DNA from 3 places in the Mumia spirodelae genome. Region 3 is predicted to be linked to each of the others. Evidence: riboswitches for the same ligand, from Rfam matches in the RefSeq annotation. Region 3 holds a riboswitch; each other region holds the start of a gene.
The links. A riboswitch is a leader RNA that binds a small molecule or an ion and turns the genes downstream of it on or off. The one in region 3 is predicted to bind cyclic di-AMP.

Region 1 (7,481 bases), on a different contig from region 3:
CGTCGGTGCCGCCACGCACTACACGGTCGGGCCGGAGCGCCTCGAGACCGCGGTGCGCGGGATCGAGAACGAGCTCGAGCACCGGCTCGCCGAGCTCGAGAGCCAGGGCAAGCTCCTGGAGGCGCAGCGGCTGCGGATGCGCACGACGTACGACGTGGAGATGATCCGCCAGGTCGGCACCTGCTCCGGCATCGAGAACTACTCGCTGCACATGGACGGCCGGCTCCCGGGCTCCGCGCCCAACTGCCTCCTCGACTACTTTCCCGAGGACTTCGTGCTGGTCGTGGACGAGTCGCACGTGACGGTCCCACAGATCGGCGGGATGTACGAGGGAGACATGTCCCGCAAGCGCACGCTGGTCGAGCACGGGTTCCGTCTGCCGAGCGCGATGGACAACCGTCCGCTCAAGTGGGAGGAGTTCCTCGAGCGGATCGGTCAGACGGTCTACCTCTCGGCGACGCCCGGCCCCTACGAGATGTCCAAGGTCAAGGATGAGGACGACGTCGTCGAGCAGATCATCCGGCCGACCGGCCTGGTCGACCCCGAGGTCATCGTCAAGCCGACCAAGGGCCAGATCGACGACCTCATCGACCTGATCCGCGGCCGCGTCGAGCGCAACGAGCGCGTCCTCGTCACCACCCTCACCAAGAAGATGGCCGAGGACCTGACCGACTACCTGCTCGAGGCCGGCATCCGGACGCGCTACCTGCACAGCGAGGTCGACACGCTGCGGCGCGTCGAGCTGCTCAGCGAGCTGCGGATGGGGGAGTACGACGTCCTCGTCGGCATCAACCTGCTGCGTGAGGGTCTCGACCTGCCTGAGGTGAGCCTGGTCGCGATCCTCGACGCCGACAAGGAGGGCTTCCTGCGCTCGGGTCGCTCGCTGATCCAGACGATCGGTCGCGCGGCGCGCAACGTGTCGGGCCAGGTCGTGATGTACGCCGACTCGGTGACGCCGTCGATGGAGCAGGCGATCGACGAGACCAACCGGCGCCGCGCGATCCAGATCGCGTACAACACTGAGCACGGCATCAACCCGACCCCGCTGCGCAAGAAGATCGCCGACATCACCGACATGCTGGCCCGCGAGGACGCCGACATCGAGCAGCTCGTCGGCTCCGGCCGGGCGCAGTCGCGCGGCAAGTCCCCGGTGCCGCTGGTGGGCGCGTCCGGCGACGGGACCCACGTGGATCCGTCGTCGATGGCGGCCTCGGAGCTCGCCGAGCTGATCCAGGGCCTCAACACGCAGATGCACGCGGCGGCCGAGGAGCTGCAGTTCGAGGTGGCGGCGCGGCTGCGCGACGAGATCGGCGAGCTCAAGAAGGAGCTCCGCCAGATGCAGGCCGCCGGCGCCGGCTGAGCCCCAGCCGGCCCCGCCAGGTGGTCGAGTAGGCCTCACCCGGTGGTCGAGCAGCCCTCACCAGGTGGTCGAGTAGCTCCGAGCCGCTACGCGAGGGGCGTATCGAGACCGTCGCCCGCCACCTCGGCAGGCCCCTCCCACGCGTCCGCGTCGACGGCGTACACCCACCGCATCCCCGGCCACTCCGTCACGGACCAGAGCCGGCGCTGCTGCGGCCACGCGGCGATGTCCTCGCAGCCGGTCGGGAGGACCTTCTTGTGCCGTCGAAACGCCCCCGGCCTCCCGACGAGCAGATCGCCGTTGTTGCCGCGGCCCTGGCTCGTCGTCAGGTACCAGGTGCCGTCGAGCGCCGTCGCGCCCTGCATCCGAGGGGACACGTCGGCGTGCAGCTCGGCGGGCGTGACGCGCCCGGTGTGCTCGTCGCGCACCGGCAGGTGGGTCCGCGGATCGAGAGGGAACCGCCAGAGCCGCTGCGTCTTGCCCACCCCGCCGTACTCCCCGACGACGAGGGAGGCGGGGTCCCCGTCGGCGGGGCTGCCGTGCTCGACCGACAGGAACGAGTAGCGAAGTCGGCTGCCGTCGTCGCGGCTCCAGGCGCGCAGCCGGGCGAAGACGGGGAGCACGAGGTCGTACCCGAGCCGCTCCGACGGCCCCCGCCGCGCGTCCGGGTCCAGACGGAGCAGGTCGTCGATGCGGACCAGGTAGATGCCCGCGCGGGTCGCGGCGACGTACAGGTACGGCCCGTACCAGGCGATGCCGCCCGCGTGGATCGGGAGCGGGTGCGCCCGGACCCCCCACGGCATCCTGCGCGGCCGGACCAGGAGCACGTGGCGGTAGCGCAGCGTCGCGAGGTCGACGAACGTGAGGCGGGAGCCGTTGCGCCGAGCGTCGTGGTGGGCGTACCAGCTGACGACGACGACGTCCCGACCACCGGTGCCCCCGGGGGTCGTGCCCGCGTCGGCGTCCGCGGAGGTGGTGATGCCCTGGGGATACCAGAGCTCGGTGTCCACGTCGTCGGGCTCCCAGGCGAACCCGTACGCCGCGGCGCGCCCGGGCACGTCGACCTCACGCGCCTGCTGGTCGGCGGCGTCCAGCATCGCAGGCACGCTGGTCCGGGTCCCGTGGCGCAGGAGGGCCCGGTGCGCACCGGGACTCGTCAGCGCTCCGACCAGCCCCACGTGTCTCACCGCCACGTCGCGAGCATCTCGCGAGTCGGGCTCTCGTGCACCCTCTGGCACAATGGCGCAGGGAGGGGAGTATTCCTTTCGTCGACCCGTCGTCATCACGGCCGTTCTTCTGGCCCGGCGGGTCGAGTCGTGTCAGGTGCCCAGCGCGCCGGCGCGGCGGAAGAGACCTCCGGCCAGACACGTATCCGACCGGAGGAACCTAACCGCATGAACGTCACCCCCCTCGAGTGGTGGATCACGATCGGCGTCACCGTCGCCGTGCTCCTCTTCGACGTCGTCGTGATCGCTCGCCGACCCCACGAGCCGTCGATGAAGGAAGCCGGGCTCGCGCTCTCGGTGTACGTCGGCCTCGCCGTCGCGTTCGGCATCTGGGTGTCGAGCTTCCACGGCGGCCAGTACGGCCTGGAGTTCTTCACCGGATGGCTCACCGAGTACAGCCTCTCGGTGGACAACCTGTTCATCTTCATCATCATCATGGCGAGCTTCAAGGTGCCGAGGGTCTATCAGCAAGAGGCGCTGATGATCGGCATCATCCTGGCGCTGATCTTCCGTGCGATCTTCATCGGGCTCGGCGCCGCTGCGATCAACAACTTCAGCTGGGTCTTCTACATCTTCGGCCTGTTCCTCGTCTACACGGCGTACGGCCTGGTCAAGAGCTACCGCAACCACGACGACGAGGAGGCCGGCGACAACGCCGTGGTCCGCTTCGCCGAGCGCCACTTCAGCGTCACCGACGAGTTCCACGGCATGAAGATGGCGATCCGGATCGACGGCAAGCGGTTCCTGACGCCGATGTTCCTCGTGATCCTGGCGCTGGGCACGACCGACCTGCTGTTCGCGCTGGACTCGATCCCCGCGATCTACGGCATCACGAAGGAGCCGTACCTGGTCCTGACCGCGAACATCTTCGCCCTCATGGGTCTGCGCCAGCTCTACTTCCTGCTCGGCGGCCTGCTGCAGCGCCTGGTCTACCTGTCGCTCGGTCTGTCGGTGATCCTCGCGTTCATCGGCGTCAAGCTGGTCCTGCACGCCCTGCACACCAACGAGCTGCCGTTCATCAACAACGGTGAGCACCTCGACGTGCCGGAGATCCCGACGCTGGCCAGCCTCGGCGTCATCATCGTCGTCCTCGCGGTCACGGCGGTGGCGAGCCTGTGGAAGACGCGCAACCAGCCGCCGCCGCAGCGCCCGGACGAGCGTGAGGACATCCCGCAGACCTGACGCGGCGGCGTACCGCTCTCACGGCCCGGCGGTGAGCTGGGTCCCACCCGTGAACTCCGCGGTGGGACCAGGCTCACCGCCGTCGTGCATGTGCCCCCTCCACAGGCGCGATGAGGTCGCGCCATCGCCGACCGAACACCGGCGCTGGCCCGTCGTAGCCGCGAGCCACGAGCTTCTGGTGGACGAGCATCACGAGCGCTCGTGGGCTCGCGAACCGAGCGTTGGTGATCTGGACGTAGGCCACGTGATGGTCCCGAAAGCGCTCGTACCGGCCGATGTCGACGTTGAACTGGTGGTCGTCCTCGGAATGTTGTCGCCCTTCGTACTCGATGACGAGCAGCCAGCGACGGTAGAGGAGGTCGACGCAGCCGAGCATCTTCCCGCCGACCTCGAGGTCGACGTTGACCTCCGGAACGGGAAGTCCGGCTGCCACGAGATAGGCGCGGACCTTCGACTCGCGGGGCGAACGCGATCGCGGGTTCAGATGAGGGACGATCTCGAGTGCCCGTGTCGCACCCGGACGCCAGTCGTCTCGCTCGGCGAGGTCGACGATCTCGGTGACCGTAGCGTGATCGTGGCGGACGAGCCAGTCGCCGGCAGCGATGAGGTCGATCGACCGCTCCTCGGCGCAGCATCCGACGAACGCCGCCGCCGGCGTGACCCCGACCGCGTCCAAGGGAGGCACGATCTTGGTCCGGTGGACCAGGATTCCCTCGAGCGACGCGTGGTGATCGTCAGGGACCACGAAGCAGATCGGTCGCAAGGGTAGGTCGTCGTACCCCAGCATCCGGAGCCTCGAGGAGTCGGTGACCTTCGCGTACGCCGGTGCAGCGAGAGCGGCGGCGCGGATGTGGTCAAGGTCCGACATCGGGTGGTCGACGTGGACCCACACGCGGGGGTGAATTCGGGTGAACCGCCGGCCGAGCAGCGCCTTCGGCGGGAGGCCCACGCTCTTGGCCCGCTCGCGGGTGACCCGGCCGCGCCTGTGGACGATCGACGGTCGCCCCGCGTTCCGCACTCGGGAGCGGTGAGCTGGGTCCCACCCGTGCACCCCGCGGTGGGACCAGGCTCACCGCCGGGGCTTTTCGGCGGGGGCGCATCCCCGTCGTTGCAGGGGAGAGGCGTCCCGAAACGTCCGATCCCGGCCGCGGTGTCCTTGATGTCTTGATTCTCTGGGTTAGTCTGTCGGAGGTCTTGCTCGACGCCGAGTCCCGCCCACGAGCAAGGCCTACCCCGGAAGGTCGGTCACGGGGGCCGGCGAACCACGAGCACCACGGGCGGGAGTGGGGAACCCAATTCTGGAGCCTCGGCTCCTTGGGGTGAAGCCGCACACGGACACCGTCCGTGACGGCCGGGCACCTTCGGCCCGAACCCGACAGCTAACCCCACAGGCGTTGTGAAGGAACAACATGAACAACGCCCTGAGCGTCGCCAAGCGCGGCGCCGCCACCACGCTCGCTCTCGTCGGCCTGGTGGCGGGTCTGCTGGTCTTCACCAGCACCCCCGCCAACGCAGCCAAGGACAAGACCTGGGAACGCCTCGCTCGGTGCGAGGCCGGGGGTCGGTGGCACATCAACACCGGTAACGGCTACCACGGTGGTCTGCAGTTCAATCCCGGCACGTGGCGCGCGTACGGCGGCAAGAAGTATGCGTCGACCGCCTACAAGGCCAAGCGCCGCGAGCAGATCGCGGTCGCGGAGAAGGTCCTCAAGAGTCAGGGCTGGGGCGCGTGGCCCGGCTGCACCCGCAAGCTCGGGCTGACGACCAAGCACAAGCGCGAGAAGTGGCAGGGCTTCGCGAAGAGCGATCGCTACGCCAAGAAGGGCGCCATCGGGCACTTCCCGCGTTGGTGGCGCAAGCGGTTCTGGTGATCCCTCGCTGAGGGCACCGTGACGGACCCCGTCGGCTCACTCGAGCTCGGCGGGGTCCTTCACGTAGGTGCGCTCGGCGTAGAAGGCGCGGTTGATGAACCACGTGATCACCCACAGGACGACGCCGACGCCGATCATGATCCCCGCGACGACGTACTGCTCCCCGTCCCGGCCCGACAGCGGCGTCACGAGGTAGAGGCACGTGACGGCGCCGATCACCGGCAGGATCGTGGGGGCGACGAAGTGCCGGCTGTCGACGTGGTCGCGACGCAGGACCAGGACGGCGACGTTGACGACCGTGAAGACCGCGAGCAGCAGCAGCGCCGTCGTGCCGCCCAGCGTGGCGACGGCGTCCTCGCTGGCGTTGAAGACGTAGGTGATGAGCCCGAGGGCCAGCAGCGTCGTGAAGAGGATCGCGACCCATGGCGTCTGCCGCTTGCGTCCGACGTGGGCCAGCGGTGGCGGAAGGACGTGCTGCCTGGCCATCCCGTACAGCAGCCGGCTGGCCATCAGCATGTTGATCAGCGCGGTGTTGGCGACCGCGAACATCGTGATGAACGGATAGATCTCGTCGATCGGGAGGTTGGGCGCCCCGGTCTCCACGACGGTGAGGAGCGGCGTCTCGGTCGCGGCGAGCTTGCCGATGGGGACCAGCGCGACCGCGGTGATCGAGACGAGGACGTAGATCAGGCCGGTGATCGACAGGCCGGTCAGCATGATCCGCGGGAACGTCGAGACCGGGTCCTTCGTCTCCTCGGCCATGTTGACGGAGTCCTCGAAGCCGACCATCGCGAAGAACGCCAGCGAGGTCGCCGTCGTCACCGCCAGGAAGACGTTCTTGTCCTCCGGGGTGTCGAAGGCCACCACCCGGGAGAAGTCGGCGTCGCCCTGCACGATCGCCCACACCCCGACGAGGAGGACGAGCAGGAGACCGGTCAGCTCGACGAGGGTGAGGACGACGTTCGTCATGATCCCGTGCGCCACACCGCGCAGGTTCACCAGCGCGAGGACGATCATGAAGAGCAGGGCCACCACGAGGATCCCGGAGTTGCCGAGGTCCAGCCCGAAGCCCTGGTCCAGGCTGCGCGCGAAGACGCGCGAGGCGGTCGAGGCCGACGTGATGCCCGAGGACAGGACGGCGAACGCGACCAGGAACGTCAGGAAGTGGATCCCGAAGGCCTTGTGCGTGTAGAGGGCGGCGCCGGCGGCCTGCGGATACTTCGTGACGAGCTCGAGGTAGGAGAACGCGGTCAGCGTCGCGATGACGAAGGCGATGATGAACGGCAGCCATGCTGCACCGCCGACCTCGGCGGCGACCTGGCCCGTGAGGGCGTAGACGCCGGTGCCGAGGATGTCTCCGACGATGAAGAGCAGGAGCAGCTTCGGTGTCAGGAAGCGCCTCAGCTCCGGTGGGCGGTCCTGCTCCGATGTCGTGGAACCAGGCCTTGCGTCGCTCATGGCACCCCTCCTCGTACGCCGGTCGCGCACCCCTCACTGTCGTGCCGGGCCGCGCTGGCCGCAATCCGGCAGAGGGTGGAGGTTGATCGAACACGTGTTCGAAGCAGGCGTATCCTTTCCGCGTGGGAACCAACAGGCGGTACGGCCAGGAGGAGCGTTCCGTCGCCCCGCCTCGCGAGGGCCGCGGAGTCCGTCACGTCTGGGTCTCGCTCAGCCGGTACGAGTCGGACGCCTATCCCGGTCTGGTGATCGAGTGGCGCCGCGAGTCGCAGGGCTGGGTCGCGCGGGTCGCGTTCGTCCCCGGCAAGGAGGGGGAGGGGACGCTGGTCGAGCAGTGGGTCCCCGCCAAGCGCCTCCGTCCCGCCAGTCCGGACGCCCCCGCCG
Region 2 (7,481 bases), on a different contig from region 3:
GGCACCGGCGGAGACCGCGCCAAGACGGTCAACATCTCCACGATGTCGGCCGTGACCATGCGCGGGGCCGGCGCGCTGGTCGTGAAGCACGGCAACCGGGCGGCGTCCAGCGCCAGCGGTGCGGCGGACGTGCTCGAGAAGCTCGGCGTCCGGCTCGACCTGACGCCCGCGCGCGTCGCGGAGCTGGCCGGCGAGGTCGGCATCACCTTCTGCTTCGCCCCGGTGTTCCACTCCTCGTTCCGGTTCACCGCGGCTCCGCGCAAGGAGCTCGGCATCCCGACCGCGTTCAACTTCCTGGGGCCGCTGACCAACCCCTCTAAGCCTGCGGCGATGGCCGTCGGTGTGGCTGATGCACGGATGGCGGGGGTCGTCGCGGGCGTGTTCGCCCGGCGTGGCCTCGACGCGCTGGTGTTCCGGGGCGACGACGGGCTCGACGAGATCACGACCACGACGACGTCGCGCGTGTGGGTCGTCTCCGGACCCGATAATGAGAAGTCCGTCTCGGAGCACGTCCTCGATCCGCGCGACCTCGGGATCGCCCCGTCGCCCGCGGAGGCGCTGCGCGGCGGCGACCCCGCCTTCAACGCCGACGTCTTCCGGCGGATCCTCGCCGGCGAGCAGGGACCCGTCCGCGACGCGGTGGTCCTCAACGCTGCTGCGGGACTGGCGGCGTACGAGGGCGGCGACGACGACCTCGTGACGCGCATGGAGCGCAACGTCGCCCGGGCGCGCGAGGCGCTGGACAGCGGCGCCGCCGCAGAGTCGCTGGGTCGGTGGGCCGAGGCCTCGCGCCGCGAGGCCTGACCCGCGTCGGCTACTCGAACTCGCCGCCGATGCTGAACGCGGCCTCGAGGTCGTGCTGGGAGTAGGTCCGGAACGCGATGTGCGTCTCGGTCGACCGGACGCCCGCGACCTTGTTGACGCGGTCCGCCACGACGTCGGCGATCTCCTCGGTCCGGCGGACCCGCACGAGCGCGATCAGGTCGATGTGACCCGTCACCGAGTAGACCTCGCTCACGCCGTCGAGCGCGGCGACCTGCTCCGCGACCTCCGGGATGCGGTCGACCTCGGCGTTGATGAACACGATCGCGGTGATCACGGGCCCTCCTGGCGGACGAGTCGGCGTACGGCCTGCAGCCTACTCGTCATCGGCGTGGCCGGTGCTCGGTGCGCCAGCCGTCCGAGCGGGCCTCGTCGAAGGGGGCCGCAGCGGCACGCGAGCGCTCCGCCGCCTCGACGAGCGGGAGGTGGCGACCGGCTCCGCGCACGGGGCTCGCCCACTGGCCGTCGAGGTCCACGAGGCGCACCCCGTCGGACTCCAGCCAGCGCAGGACCAGCTCGGACTCGGCAGCGGTGGCGGCGGGGGTGTCGTCGGGAACGACGGTCTCGGCCGTGGAGCGCAGGGCCACGACCCACGGCGCCGACGGCGTCGAGGCCGGCATCACGCCCGAGGCGACCAGCCGCCCCCGGCGTACGACGTGCACCTCCCACTCGCGCCAGCGCTCGTCGAGCGGACGCGCGGCCACGACCTCGGTGCAGGAGAGGAGCGCGGCGAGGCGCTGGCTGCGGTGGGTGGCCCGCACGAGCGTGACGAGCCGGTCGCGCTCGCGGGCGGCGTCCTCGAACCGGCCCTGCCCGGACAGCGTGCGCATCCGGTCGGTCGACGCGTCGACGACCTCGGCGGGGTCGAGGGTGAGGGCCGTGCGGACCCGCTCCACCTCCAGCGCGTACGCCTCGGGGGTGGCCGTGCCGTCGCAGGGCGCGAGACAGCTGCCCATCTCCGCCAGCGCGCACGCGCTGCGGGACGGGCGGCGGGGGAGCCGACCGGAGCACTGGCGGATGCGGAACGCCTCGTACAGCGCGGAGGCCACGCGCTCGGCCGACGCCCGGCGGGTGAACGGCCCGAGGTAGTCGGCGTCGTCGTCGGTCTTGCGGACGAACGAGAGCCGCGGCCACGGCTCTCGAGTGAGCTTGATCCAGGTGGCGCGCTCGGGATGGCGCGAGCGGCGGTTGTAGGGCGGCTTGTGGTGCGCGATGAGCCGCAGCTCGCGGACCTGCGCCTCGAGCGCCGTCGCGCACGTGATGCCCTCGACGCGCGTGGCCAGCGCCACCATCTCGCCCATCCGGGTGCGGGTCTCGCTCGAGGTGAAGTAGGAGCGGACGCGCGCGCGGAGATCCTTGGAGGTCCCGACGTACAGGACGTTGTCGTGGCGGTCGCGGAAGAGGTAGACGCCGGGGACGTGGGGGAGGTGGTCGGCCAGGCGGCTCTTCTTGCGCTGCGCGGCGCTCACCCGCGCACTGAAGGTGGCCAGCTCCTCCATGGTCGACACGCCCATCGTGCCGAGGCGCTCGAGCAGCGCGTGGAGGACGTCCACGGTGGCACGGGCGTCGGCGAGCGCACGGTGGTTGGGGGTGGTGCCGGAGTGGAAGTGCCGGGCGAGGGTGCCGAGCTTGCAGTTGGGCACCTCGTCGCGCAGCAGGACGCGCCGGGCGATGCGGGCGGTGTCGAGGCTCTCGAACCCGGGCCACGTCAGCCCGAGGTGCTGGGTGAAGTGCTTGAGGAAGCCGACGTCGAACGGGGCGTTGTGCGCGACCAGGACGGTGCCGCGGGCGAACTCGAGGAACGACGGCAGTGCCTCGCCGATCCTCGGCGCGGCGACGACCATGGCGTCGGTGATGCCGGTGAGCACCGTGATGAAGGTGGGGATCGGGCCCTCGGGGTCGACGAGGGTCTGGAACTCGCCGAGGATCTCGCCGCCCCGGACCTTGACCGCGCCGATCTCGGTGATCATCGAGCCGGCCGCCGCCGAACCCCCGGTGGTCTCGAGGTCCACGACGCAGAACGTGATGCCGGACAGGTCCCGTCCGAGCTCGTCGAGGGTGCCCTGGACGCCGCGGATGGGGACGGGAGACGGGGGAGCGGCGTCGGAGGCGAGGGTCATGCTGCTGACGTTAGGCGCGCACGCTGACAGGTCCGCGGCGCGCGGAGCACCGGCGTGTCGGGTCGGCGGTTTCTGTCAGAGCGGCTGCGTAGCGTCCCGGACATGGACGAATCTCGCGTGCTCCACCAGCAGCCGGGACCGGCGACGGGCCACGGCGAGCTCCTGACCATCGACTGCGGCCGCTGCCTGGTCCGACCCCACGCCTGCGGCGACTGCGTGGTGACCGCGCTCCTCGGCGCGCCCGACGAGGGCGTGAGCCTCGACGCCGACGAGGGCGCCGCGCTGGAGGCGTTGAGCGCCGCCGGCCTCGTCCCTCCGCTCCGGCTCGTGACGCAGGTCGACGGCGAGACGGTCGAGGACGCGTGAGTCTTCTCACCCTCGGGTCCGCGATGGCAGGGGAGTTCTGAGTTTCCCCCAGGGTGTCGTTGATTCCTCACCCGGTTGCCGCATAGGGTGAGGCTCGCGTGCCTGAGGAGTTCTCTACCCCGGAGAGCGCAGGCGCGCCGCCTAGTTCGGTCGAGATCCCCCGGATCGACGCCGGAGCCGGGGACCCATGTTCCTGGGGTGAATCCGTCCGCGAGGACGGTAGGGCATGTTCTTGGCCCGAACCCGTCAGCTCACCCGGCAGGCGTCGAGAACACGAAGGAGACCGTCCGACGTGCGGAACGGCCGAAAGCTGTCGATGAGGGCAGCCGTCGCCGCCGGGTCCGGGTTGGTCCTCGCTGCCACGCTCACCGCGTCCCCGAGCGCAGCGGATCCCGAGACTCCGAGCCTGTCCGAGGCGCAGCGCGAGGTAGCCAAGCTCAGTCACGAGGCCGAGCAGGCCAACGAGCGCTATCTCGAGCTCAAGACCGAGGTCGACGGCGCCACCAAGCAGATCAAGAAGCTCCGCGCCGACGTCAAGGCGCAGCAGGCCGAGGTCGACGAGGTGCGCAACGCCCTCGCCAAGACCGTGACCGAGCGGCTGTCGAGCTCCCCGATGGGCCCGACCACGCAGCTCCTCGCCAGCGACGACGTCGACGAGTTCCTGGAGGGCCTGACCGCCCTGCAGTCGTACAACAGCACCCAGGCCGACCGCCTCGCCGCGTTCGAGCGCGAGGCGGGCGAGCTCAAGGTCCGCCGCGAGCAGCTCTCCGCCAAGCTCGAGGTCATCTCCGACGCCGAGAAGGAGATGAAGAAGCAGAAGGCGAAGCTCGACGACCGGGTCGACAAGGCCGAGGCGCTGGTCGCCAGCCTGACGCCCGCCGAGCGCGAAGAGGTCTACGACAACGACCACGGCGGCACCACCCGCGGTGACGACCGTCCGTCGACGAGCGCTCCGAAGGTCAACGCGTCGGGTCGGGCCAAGAAGGCGATCGACTTCGCGCTCGCGCAGCTCGGCGAGCCTTACTCGTACGGCGCGGCCGGGCCGAGCAGCTGGGACTGCTCGGGCCTGACGATGGCGGCGTTCGGCGCGGCCGGCGTGTCGCTGCCGCACTCCTCGTCGGCGCAGTCGGGGATGGGAAGCTCGGTGTCGCGCTCCTCGATGAGCCCCGGCGACCTGGTCTTCTACTACAGCCCGGTGAGCCACGTGGGCATCTACATCGGCAACGGCAAGCTCGTGCACGCCCCGCGTCCGGGTCGCAGCGTCGAGATCGTGTCGGTGGACCTGATGCCGATCTCGGGAGTTCGTCGCGTCGGTTGACGCGCGTCAGGACAGCGTCGGTTGACGCGCCCGCAAGACGTCAGGAGCCCCGGCCCGCCTCACGGTGGGCCGGGGCTCTTCCACGTCCAGCGCCGTTCTTCGCGGCTTCGCCGCCGTTGGGGTACCCGAGCGAAGCGTCACTGACCCGAGCGTGTGCGGTGGGGGCGGTTGGGTTCCGGTGGGGTACCCGAGCGGGGCGGGTGCGCCGTGCCGGTGGGCGCGCGTCGTACGCCGCTCCGTCCCGGTGGGCACGCCCGCGGGTGGCGTTTGCCACGCCCGCACCGGAACGCCCCGTCGTGCACCGCAGATTCGCGGTGCACGAGGGGCACTTGCGGTGCGGGCGTGGCAAACGTGGAGGAGCGGGAGGGGTACGGCGCGGGCTGCTGCCGCGGAGCCAGGACCGGCTGGTGCCGCGGAGCGAGGGGCGTACGGCCTACTCGTACAGCGCCTCGACGTCGTCGCGGTGCTCGCGCATCACGACGTTGCGCTTGAGCTTGAGGGTCGGCGTGATCTGCCCGCCCTCCTCGGTCCAGTCCTTGGGCAGGATCCGGAACTTGCGGATCGACTCCGCCTTGGACACGTGCGTGTTGGCCTCGTCGACCGCGGACTGCACGGCGGCGATCACGTCGGGGTCGTCGGCGAGCTGCGCGACGGGCGTGTCGGCCGGCTTGCCGTGCTGCTCGAGCCACGGGCCGATCGACTCCTCGTCGAGGGTGATCAGCGCGGCGACGAACGGCTTGCCCTCGCCCACGACGACGGCCTGGCTCACGAGCACGTGGGCGCGGATGCGGTCCTCGAGAACCGCAGGCACCACGTTCTTGCCGCCGGCGGTGACGATGATCTCCTTCTTGCGACCGGTGATCGAGATGAAGCCCTCGGAGTCGATCTCGCCGACGTCGCCGGTGTGGAACCAGCCGTCCTCGTCGATCGCGGCCGCGGTAGCCTCCGGGGCGTTCCAGTAGCCGCGGAAGACCTGGCCGCCGCGGAACAGGAGCTCGCCGTCCTCGGCCACGCGGACCTCGGTGCCCGGGAACGGCCGCCCGACGGTGCCGATCTTGGAGTCGCTGGCCATGTTGGCGGCGAGCGCGGCGGTGGTCTCGGTGAGGCCGTACCCCTCGATCACCGGGACGCCGATGCCGGAGAAGAAGTGCGCGAGCCGCTCGCCGAGCGGGGCGCCGCCGGAGATCGCGTGCTCGACGCGTCCGCCCATGGCGTCGCGGAGCTTGGTGTAGACGAGCCGGTCGAACAGCGCGTGCTTGGCCTTGAGGAGGGGACCGATGCGCTTGCCGGCCTCGCGGGCGCGGCTGTACGCGATGGCGGTCGAGGTCGCGACGTCGAAGATCTTGCCCTTGCCCGACGCGTGCGCGTTCTGGCTGGCGCCGTTGTAGACCTTCTCGAACACGCGCGGGACGGCCAGGATGAACGTCGGCTTGATCTCCGCGAGCTCCGGCAGGAGGTTCTTGACGTCCGGCGTGTGCGAGAGCTTGACGCCCGCACGGATGGCCCCGATCTCGATGATCCGGGCGAACACGTGCGCGAGCGGGAGGAAGAGCAGCGTGACGGCGTCGTCGCGGTCGAAGATCTCGGGGAGGATGTCGATCGCGTCGCCGAGCTCGAACATGAAGTTGGCGTGGGTCAGCTCCGCGCCCTTGGGACGACCGGTGGTGCCGGAGGTGTAGATGATCGTCGCGAGGTCCTCCGGCGCGACCGCGTCGCGGCGGGCGGCGACGTCCTCGTCGCTGACCACCTGGCCCGCGGCCACGAGCGTGTCGAAGCCGTCGTCGATGCACCAGACGTCCTTGAGCGCGGTCAGCTCCGAGCGCGACGCGGCGACCCGCTGGGCGTGCTCGTCGCTCTCCACGACGCAGCCCACGGCGCCGGAGTCGGACAGGATCCACGAGATCTGCTCGACCGACGAGGACTCGTAGATCGGGACGGGGACGGCGCCGATCCACCACAGCGCGTAGTCGACCTGCGTCCACTCGTAGCGGGTGCGGGCGAGGATCGCGACGCGGTCACCCGGCGCGACGCCGGCCGCGACGAACCCCTTGCCCAGCGCCACGACCTCGTCGCGGAACTGGCCCATCGTCACGTCGACCCAGACGCCGCCGACCTTGCGCTGGAAGGACACCCGGTCCGGGTCCTTGCCCACCCGCACCAGGACGTCGTCGGTGATGCTCCCGGTGTCCGGGACCTGGTACGTGGGTGGGGTCGCGTAGGTGCGCACACTGCCTCCGATCGAGCGATCTGGGTACGTCGACACGACGTACTCCCCCTCGGGCAGGTTACATTCATCGGTCCGAACACCCCTAAAGGAGACCTCGATGCCGGCCGTCGATGTGATCGACCAGACGTACGCCGCCGTGCCGCCGCGTCCGCTGCGCGAGGTGCTGTGCGCGGAGTCCGCGTGGGCCGCCGTGCTGCCCGGCCTGGAGCTCCGGTGCTTCGAGGACCGCGGCGACCGCGGCAAGCGGTGGAGCGTGAGCGGCGCGCTGGAGGGGACCGCGGAGGTGTGGCTCGAGGCGACCGCCGAGGGGACGATCGTCCACGTCTTCCTGCAGGCCGACCCGGTGCCGGCGGCCCCGTCGCGGCGTGCCGCACGGCGCATCGACCGCGACTACCGCGAGCGGCTGAAGCGCTGGGTCACGCAGGTCCGCGACACGCTCGACGTCGGTCGCGCGGTGGGGGAGCCGCCCGAGCCGGCGGCGACACAGGGGAGCGCCCCGGACGAGGACGAGCGCGGCGCGCGATAAGGTCGGCAACGGGCGCAGCACCGACCGACCAGGAGGGTCTGGATGACCAACCAGACGACCAGCGACATCGTGGTCGACGCCGAGCCGGGCGTGATCATGGCG
Region 3 (7,481 bases):
AAGGTCCGTGCGGGGGCGCTCATCGTGCGCGAGCACACGCTGGTCACGGACCTGACCCTCGACGGTGGCGCGGTCACGGGCGTCACGTGCGTCGGGGTCCCGAGCGGCCGTCCCTGGACCCTCGAGGCCGATGCCGTCATCCTCGCGACCGGTGGCGCGGGGCAGCTCTACGCCCACACCACCAACCCGGCCGTGGCGACCGGTGACGGGCTCGCCCTCGCGCTGCGGGCGGGAGCGGTGGTCACCGACGTCGAGATGTACCAGTTCCACCCGACCCGCCTGGCGGTCCCCGGAGGTGGGCTGATCTCCGAGGCCGTCCGTGGCGAGGGCGCCGTGCTGCGCGACCGCACGGGCCGGCGCTTCATGCGCGACGTCCACCCCGACGCCGAGCTGGCGCCGCGCGACGTCGTGGCCCGCGAGATCGCCCGCGTCATGCTCGAGCAGGACGGGGAGCCGGTGCTCCTCGACGCGACGCACCTGGGCGCGGACTTCCTCGCCGGCCGCTTCCCGGGGCTCGACGCCCGGTGCCGGGCCCACGGCCTGCGCTGGGGCGAGCAGCCGATCCCCGTCACGCCCGCGGCGCACTACTTCATGGGCGGGGTCCGGACCGACCTCGACGGGCGGTCCAGCGTTCCCGGCCTGTACGCCGTCGGCGAGGCGGCGTGCACCGGGCTGCACGGCGCCAACCGACTGGCGTCGAACTCGCTGCTCGAGGGGGCCGTGACCGCTCGCCGGTGCGCGGCGGCCCTCGGGGCGCCCGGGGTCGCCGTCTGGGACGGCGAGCCCACGCCGTACGCCGCGGAGCCGGTCGCGGGTACGGGCCAGGCCGCAGGCGACGCTCAGCCGATGGAGCGCCGCGAGCTGCAGGAGACCCTGTGGGTCGCCGCCGGCCTCGTCCGCGACGGCGCGACCCTGCAGGCGGCGGCCGACACCCTTGCCGGGTGGACCGCCGCCGTCGACGGCACGACCGCGGCGTACGAGGACGCCAACCTGCTCGAGGTCGCCCGCGTCGTGGTCATGGCGGCGCTCGCCCGCGAGGAGTCACGCGGCGCCCACTTCCGCAGCGACCACCCCGACCGTGACCCCGCCTTCGACCGCCACCTCTCGTGGGTGCGGAAGGGAGACCCCGCATGCTGACCGACGCGCTCATCACCGCCGCGGTGGAGGCGGCGCTCCAGGAGGACGCGCCGTGGGGGGACGTGACAGGCGAGGTCCTGGTGCCCGCCGACGCCGTGGCGACCGCACGGATGGTGTCGCGACAGGCGGGCGTCCTCGCCGGCGCAGCGGTCGTGGCCGCGACGTTCGCCGCGGTCGACCCTCGGATCGCGGTCCGGGTCGAGCGTGCCGACGGCGACGTCCTCGAGCCGGGGACCGTCGTCGCGACCGTCGTAGGCCCCGCCCGCGGGGTCCTGCGGGGGGAGCGGGTCGCCCTCAACTTCGCCCAGCGGATGTCAGGCATCGCGACCCAGACCCGGGCGTACGTCGACGCCGTCGCCGGCACCGGCGCGCGCATCGTCGACACCCGCAAGACGACGCCGGGGCTGCGCGCGTTCGAGAAGTACGCCGTGCGGTGCGGAGGGGGCCACAACCACCGCTTCTCGCTCTCGGACGCCGTGATGGCCAAGGACAACCACCTGGCGCTCCTCGGTGACGACCCCGAGCGCATCACCGCTGCGCTCCGTGCGGCTCGTGCGGCGCTGCCGCACACCGTGCACCTCGAGGTCGAGGTCGACCGGCTGGACCAGCTCGACGCCGTCCTCGCCGCCGACGTCGACACCGTGCTGCTGGACAACTTCTCGGTCGAGGATCTGCGCACCGGCGTCGAGAAGGTCGCCGGACGGGCGCTCGTGGAGGCCAGCGGCGGGATCACGCTCCCGGGGATCCGGGAGGTCGCGCTCACCGGCGTCGACCTCATCGCGGTCGGTGCGCTCACCCACAGCGTGACCGCCCTCGACCTCGGGCTGGACGTCGCGGTGGCGGTCTGAGTGCGCTACCTCGACGCGGCTGCGACGACGCCCGTGCGGCGGGAGGTGCTCGAGGCGATGTGGCCGTACCTGACCGGGGAGTTCGGCAACCCGTCGAGCCACCACGGGCTGGGTGACGCCGCGGCGCGTGCGCTCGAAGGCGCGCGTGCCGACGTCGCGGCGGCGCTGGGTGCCCGCCCGGCGGAGATCGTGTGGACCTCCGGCGGCACCGAGGCGGACAACCTCGCCGTCAAGGGGCTGGCGCTGGCCCGGCCGCGGGACCGGCACGTCGTCACGACGCGGATCGAGCACCCCGCTGTGCTCGAGGCGTGCGACCACCTGGTGCGGCTGCACGGGTTCAGGGTCGACCTGCTCGACGTGGACGCGGACGGCGTCGTCGACCTCGCTCAGGCCGAGCGGGTGATCGGTCCCGGCACGACCCTCGTGTCGGTGATGCTGGCCAACAACGAGATCGGCACCGTGCAGCCGGTCGCCGAGGTCGCGGCGCTGGCGCGGCGGCACGGCGCGCTCGTGCACACCGACGCCGTGCAGGCCGTCGGCTCGGTGGTCGTCGACCCGCAGCGCCTCGGCGTCGACGCGCTCACCGTGAGCGGTCACAAGCTCGGAGCACCGAAGGGGAGCGGTGCGCTCTGGGTACGGCGTGGGCTGGCGCTCGAGCCGCTGGTGCACGGCGGTGGCCAGGAACGCGGCCGCCGGTCCGGGACCGAGAACGTCGCGGCCGCGGTCGGTCTCGCGACCGCGCTCCGCCTGGCGGTGACGACGACGCCGGACGGCCCGCGCCCGAGCGGGCCCGTCGCGGAGCTCGCCGCCGCGCGGGACGCGTTCGTCCGCGAGGTTCTCGCCGGTGCCGACGGCGCCGTGCTCACCGGGCACCCGACCGAGCGGCTGCCCGGTCATGCGTCCTTCTGCTTCCCCGGGACCTCGGGGGAGGTTGTGCTGCTCGGGCTGGAGCAGGACCACGGCATCGTCTGCTCGAGCGGGTCGGCGTGCGCCGCGGGGTCGGACGAGCCGTCGGAGGTGCTCCTCGCGCTGGGCGTCGTGCCGGAGGTGGCGCGGACCGCCGTGCGCTTCACGGCGGCGTCTCCGGCCGACTTCGAGGGTGTCGCCGGCGCCGTCGTGGACGCGGTCCGTCGGGTGCGCGCCCTGGCCGGCTGAGGGCCCGCGGACCGGTCGGCGCGCGTGCTCACGCCGCACGATCGGGGCCCGATCGTCGCAAGGATCGTGATGTGCCCGTGATGGACTTCGGACAAACTGTGACGAGGGTCACATTCCACCCATGTAACCCCTGCGATACCAGGCGAGGCGACCTGGACAGGTGACCAAGGTCTCCGCGTGGTGAGTTCGGGCGATTTGTGGGGTTACGGGACTGTGCCTATGGTGGCTCGCGGTCCGACCCGGGCCATCACAACCTCATAACGGGCCCGACCGGGACGCGACCTGGTCAGGGCCGGACAACTGAACATCGTGTGTGGGTAACGCCCAGTCCTGCCCGCCTGCACACGCCCCCATCACCGACACCACCGACGGGCAGGAGCGGAGGAACCAACTCTGCACGAAGACCTTGGCGGTCATGCGTGCTCGGGGTGAATCCCTCACGAGGGAGGGGCCATTCCTTTCGGCCCTAATCCGACAGCTCACTTCGTAGGCGTGGAAGGGAACCACGTCCAACATGCTCGCGTCCCCCCGGAAGCAGCGTCTTTTCGCGCTGCCGATCGCTCTGTCCGCTGCCGCTGCGATGGTCGTCACGACCGCGCCGCAGGCCAGCGCCACCACCTCCACCACCACGAGCACCACCGCCGCCAAGACCACGGCGGCAGCGAAGCTCTCGACGGCCAAGGCGAAGCGGCTCGCCGCGAAGAAGCGTCGCGCCGGCCGCATCGTGAAGGCCACGCGCGTCGCCGCGCGCCAGAAGGGCGACCCGTACCGCTACGGCGCGTCGGGCCCCGGCTCGTTCGACTGCTCGGGCCTGACGTCGTACTCGTTCCGCAAGGCCGGCGTGCGGCTGCCCCGCACGGCGAACGCGCAGTACCACCGCGTCCGCCACATCAAGAAGAAGAACATCCGCAAGGGCGACCTCGTCTTCTTCGGTGGATCCCGCAAGTACCACGTGGGCATCTACTGGGGGAAGGGCCGCATCCTTCACTCGCCGTACTCCGGCAGCCGTGTGAAGGTCGAGCGGATCTGGACCCGCGGCTGGTCGGCCGGCACGCTGCGCCTGCGCGCCTGACCTGACCGACACGCATCACGAAACAGCAGGGCCGGTGCCTCGAGGGGTGCCGGCCCTGCTCCACCATGGAAGCATGCCCGTGAGCCTTCACCCCCGTACCGCGGTCCGTGCGACTCTCGTCGCGGCCGCCCTCGTCCTCGCGACCGCCTGCTCGGGCGGCGAGGAGCCGAAGACCCCCGAGACGCCGTCCCCCACGACCGCCGACGCCGCCCGCAAGGCCGCCACGCTGGTCCGCGCCAACCCGTTCACGGGGCAGGCCGCGGCCAAGGGCCTGCCCGAGCACCCGGCCTTCCTCGTGAAGATCGAGAACACCGACGCGGGCGCGCCGCAGTACGGCCTGTCGCAGGCCGACCTGGTGTTCGAGGAGCTGGTCGAGGGAGGGCTGACGCGCCTCGCGGCGTTCTTCTACACCGAGACCCCGACCAAGGTCGGTCACGTCCGCTCGACCCGCACGACCGACATCGCGATCGTGAAGCCGACCGGCGGTCAGCTGATCGCCTCCGGCGGCGCCGGCGTGGCGGTCCGCAAGATCAAGGCTGCCGGCGTCGACTTCCACAGCGAGGACACGGGCAACCTGACGCTGTCGCGCGACCCGGGCAAGCGCGCGCCGTACGACCGGCTGCTGAACCTGGACGCGTACGCGCAGAAGCAGAGCTCGGCGAAGGCCGCGGTGCCGCCGCCGTACCTGCCGTTCAGCGCGACCCCGACCGCGGGCACCGCCAAGGCGACCTCCTTCGACGTCCGCTTCTCGCGCGGCTCGGCGACACGCTGGCAGTACGCGTCGGGCGCGTACAAGCGGGTCAACGGGCACGCGCAGAAGGGCAAGGACTTCACTCCGAGCACCGTCCTGGTCCTCTTCACGCGCCAGGCCGACGCGGGCTACCGCGACCCGGCCGGCAACCCGGTCCCGGAGACCGTGTTCACCGGGGGCGGCAAGGCCGTCGTCCTCAGCGGCGGCAAGGTCCTCAACGCGCGCTGGAGCAAGAAGAACGCGGCGGCACCGATCCGGCTCGCGGCCGGCGGCAAGCCCGTGACGCTCAAGCCGGGCAAGGTCTTCGTCGAGCTGGTGCCGCAGGGCGCCGGCGGCGTCACCGTGCGGTCGCGCTGACGCGAGGAAGGTCACACGTCGCTGCCCTCCGGTGCGGAGAGCGGCTCGCCTAGCATCGACAGCAGAGCTTCGGCCCCACCTGACGGTCCCTCCCTCCAGCGTCGGGTGGGGCCGATCTCTGTCTAGGGCGTCTGCTTCTCGTCGCCGAGCGCGGCGAGCTCCTCGCCGAGGGCGTCGTCGATCGCGTGCGCGAGCTCGTCGCGGAACACCGCGACCACGGCCTGCGCCGCGACGGGCAGCAGGTTGGCGATCGAGGTGACGACCTCCTGCCACTGGTCGTCGGGCATGCCCTTGTGGACGAACGGCTGCCAGATGTCGTGACGCACGCGGCCGACCAGGTCGTCGGCGACGGCCCGCAGCGGCGTGGACAGCGAGGGGAGGAGCTCGAGGACGGTCTCCGGCTCCAGGCCGAGCGAGATGGCGGCGACGCCGGCGCGGACGACGTCGGGGCGGCTGACCTCGAGGGTGTCCTCGTCGACGATGCGGGCGAGGCCGCGGTCGACGAGCTTCTGGGCCAGATCTGCGTCGCGGGCGATGCCGGCCATCGCCGTCAGCCGGTCGCGCGACATGAGCTCGCTCTCGGGCTCGCGCGCGAGGGGCGAGTCGAGCACCGTGATGAGGTCGAGCGCGTAGTCGGCCGTCGTGGACGTCTTGTCCTGCAGCGCCTTCTCGACCGCCTGCAGCGTGTAGCCGCGGTCGAGGAGGCTGCGCACGAGCTGGAGCTGGTTGACGTGGGACTGCGTGTAGTAGCCGGTGCGACCCTCGAGGCGCGGCGGCGCGAGCAGTCCCCGGCTGGCGTACGCCCGGACGTTGCGCACGGTCATCCCGACCCGTGACGCGAGCTCGTCGACGGTGAGCTCCTCCTCGTGTTCGGTGTCGGCCATCTCGTCCTCTGTGTCGCTGTGCAGGTTCGGTCATCCTACGGCCTGGGCAGCCACGGATCCGGCTGCCACGGCGTACGCTGAGACGGGGGTCGGGCACGACGCGAGGAGGGGCGATGACCGAGCAAGAACCCGCCGAGTCGTCCGACGAGATCTCGCCGAGGCACAGGTCGTACCGGGGCCGCCTCCTGGTCGCCACACCGCTGCTCGGCGGCGGTCCGTTCTACCGCTCCGTCGTCGTCGTGCTGGACCACGACGCCGGGGGAGCGCTCGGGGTGATCCTCAACCAGCCGCTCGACGCGACGGTCGCCGAGGTGCTGCCGGAGTGGTCGACGCTGGTCTCGAGCCCGACGGCCGTCTTCTCCGGCGGACCCGTCTCGACCGACTCCGCGCTCGCGGTCGGCGTGCTCCGCGACGGCGACGACCCGCCGGCCGGCTGGCGCGAGATGTACGACCGGGTGGGCCTGGTCGATCTCGACCTGCCGTCGCGCGCCGTGGAGGCGGGGCTGCGCGGTGTGCGGGTGTTCGCCGGGTATGCCGGGTGGAGCCCGGGGCAGCTCGAGAGCGAGATCGCCGAGGGCTCGTGGGTGGTCGTCGACTCCTTCGACGAGGACCTCCTCTCCCCGAATCCAGAGGCCCTGTGGCGGCAGGTCCTTCGCCGTCAGGGCGGCGATCTGGCGATGCTGTCCACCTATCCCGACGATCCCCAGCTGAACTGACCGGCTGGGGGGACGAGCGCTTCTGGCATAGACTGCCGGGGTGTCGACCACCTTCAGTCCCGGAGCCCAGACGTCCTCGGACGTCCGTACGCAACCGCGCCTCGACGACGGCGACCACGAGCGCTTCTCGCACTACGTGCCGAAGGACAAGCTCACCGAGGCCATGATCGAGGGCACCCCTGTGGTCGCGCTCTGCGGGAAGGTGTGGGTGCCCAGCAGGGACCCGCAGCGGTTCCCGGTCTGCCCGGAGTGCAAGGAGATCTGGGAGTCCCTGAAGTCGGGCGACTCCGGTGACGATGACTGACCCGCAGCGACGTCTGCCGCGCGTGCGGGGCCGGGGGGCGGTGCTGGTCGGCGCCGCCCTCGTCGCGGGCCTGACCGCTGCGACGCAGACGCAGCCGGCGGTCGCCGACGTCTCGACCGCGCGGGTCGCGGCTGCTCCCGCGCTCGACTGCGCGCCGACCGAGACGCTGGCGGCCCGGACGCTCAAGGGGCTCGACGGCGTCGTCCGCGCGCCCGAGCCGTCCGAGGCGACGGTGGTGGCGTACGAGCGCGACCTCA

Region 1: it holds a riboswitch for cyclic di-AMP, as region 3 does, so the genes downstream of both, ACQSSQ_RS22855 (transglycosylase family protein) here and ACQSSQ_RS22255 (C40 family peptidase) in region 3, are expected to answer to the same signal.
Region 2: it holds a riboswitch for cyclic di-AMP, as region 3 does, so the genes downstream of both, ACQSSQ_RS07665 (C40 family peptidase) here and ACQSSQ_RS22255 (C40 family peptidase) in region 3, are expected to answer to the same signal.

Annotation. Positions count from the first base shown of each region.
Region 1 is NZ_JBODSD010000006.1:98,059-105,539, forward strand. It holds gene uvrB (excinuclease ABC subunit UvrB) at 1-1,360, shown strand, start outside; gene ACQSSQ_RS22840 (hypothetical protein) at 1,447-2,553, opposite strand; gene ACQSSQ_RS22845 (TerC family protein) at 2,755-3,768, shown strand; gene ACQSSQ_RS22850 (hypothetical protein) at 3,842-4,636, opposite strand; cyclic di-AMP (ydaO/yuaA leader) riboswitch at 5,028-5,176, shown strand; gene ACQSSQ_RS22855 (transglycosylase family protein) at 5,178-5,639, shown strand; gene ACQSSQ_RS22860 (APC family permease) at 5,676-7,097, opposite strand; gene ACQSSQ_RS22865 (hypothetical protein) at 7,220-7,481, shown strand, end outside.
Region 2 is NZ_JBODSD010000001.1:1,558,283-1,565,763, forward strand. It holds gene trpD (anthranilate phosphoribosyltransferase) at 1-804, shown strand, start outside; gene ACQSSQ_RS07650 (Lrp/AsnC family transcriptional regulator) at 815-1,099, opposite strand; gene ACQSSQ_RS07655 (DEDD exonuclease domain-containing protein) at 1,146-2,942, opposite strand; gene ACQSSQ_RS07660 (hypothetical protein) at 3,045-3,308, shown strand; cyclic di-AMP (ydaO/yuaA leader) riboswitch at 3,457-3,588, shown strand; gene ACQSSQ_RS07665 (C40 family peptidase) at 3,601-4,626, shown strand; gene ACQSSQ_RS07670 (AMP-dependent synthetase/ligase) at 5,060-6,853, opposite strand; gene ACQSSQ_RS07675 (hypothetical protein) at 6,951-7,379, shown strand; gene ACQSSQ_RS07680 (SRPBCC family protein) at 7,422-7,481, shown strand, end outside.
Region 3 is NZ_JBODSD010000005.1:421,085-428,565, reverse strand. It holds gene nadB (L-aspartate oxidase) at 1-1,137, shown strand, start outside; gene nadC (carboxylating nicotinate-nucleotide diphosphorylase) at 1,131-1,985, shown strand; gene ACQSSQ_RS22260 (cysteine desulfurase family protein) at 1,986-3,140, shown strand; cyclic di-AMP (ydaO/yuaA leader) riboswitch at 3,485-3,648, shown strand; gene ACQSSQ_RS22255 (C40 family peptidase) at 3,655-4,212, shown strand; gene ACQSSQ_RS22250 (DUF3048 domain-containing protein) at 4,286-5,320, shown strand; gene ACQSSQ_RS22245 (MerR family transcriptional regulator) at 5,443-6,204, opposite strand; gene ACQSSQ_RS22240 (YqgE/AlgH family protein) at 6,318-6,920, shown strand; gene ACQSSQ_RS22235 (DUF3039 domain-containing protein) at 6,961-7,224, shown strand; gene ACQSSQ_RS22230 (zinc metalloprotease) at 7,217-7,481, shown strand, end outside.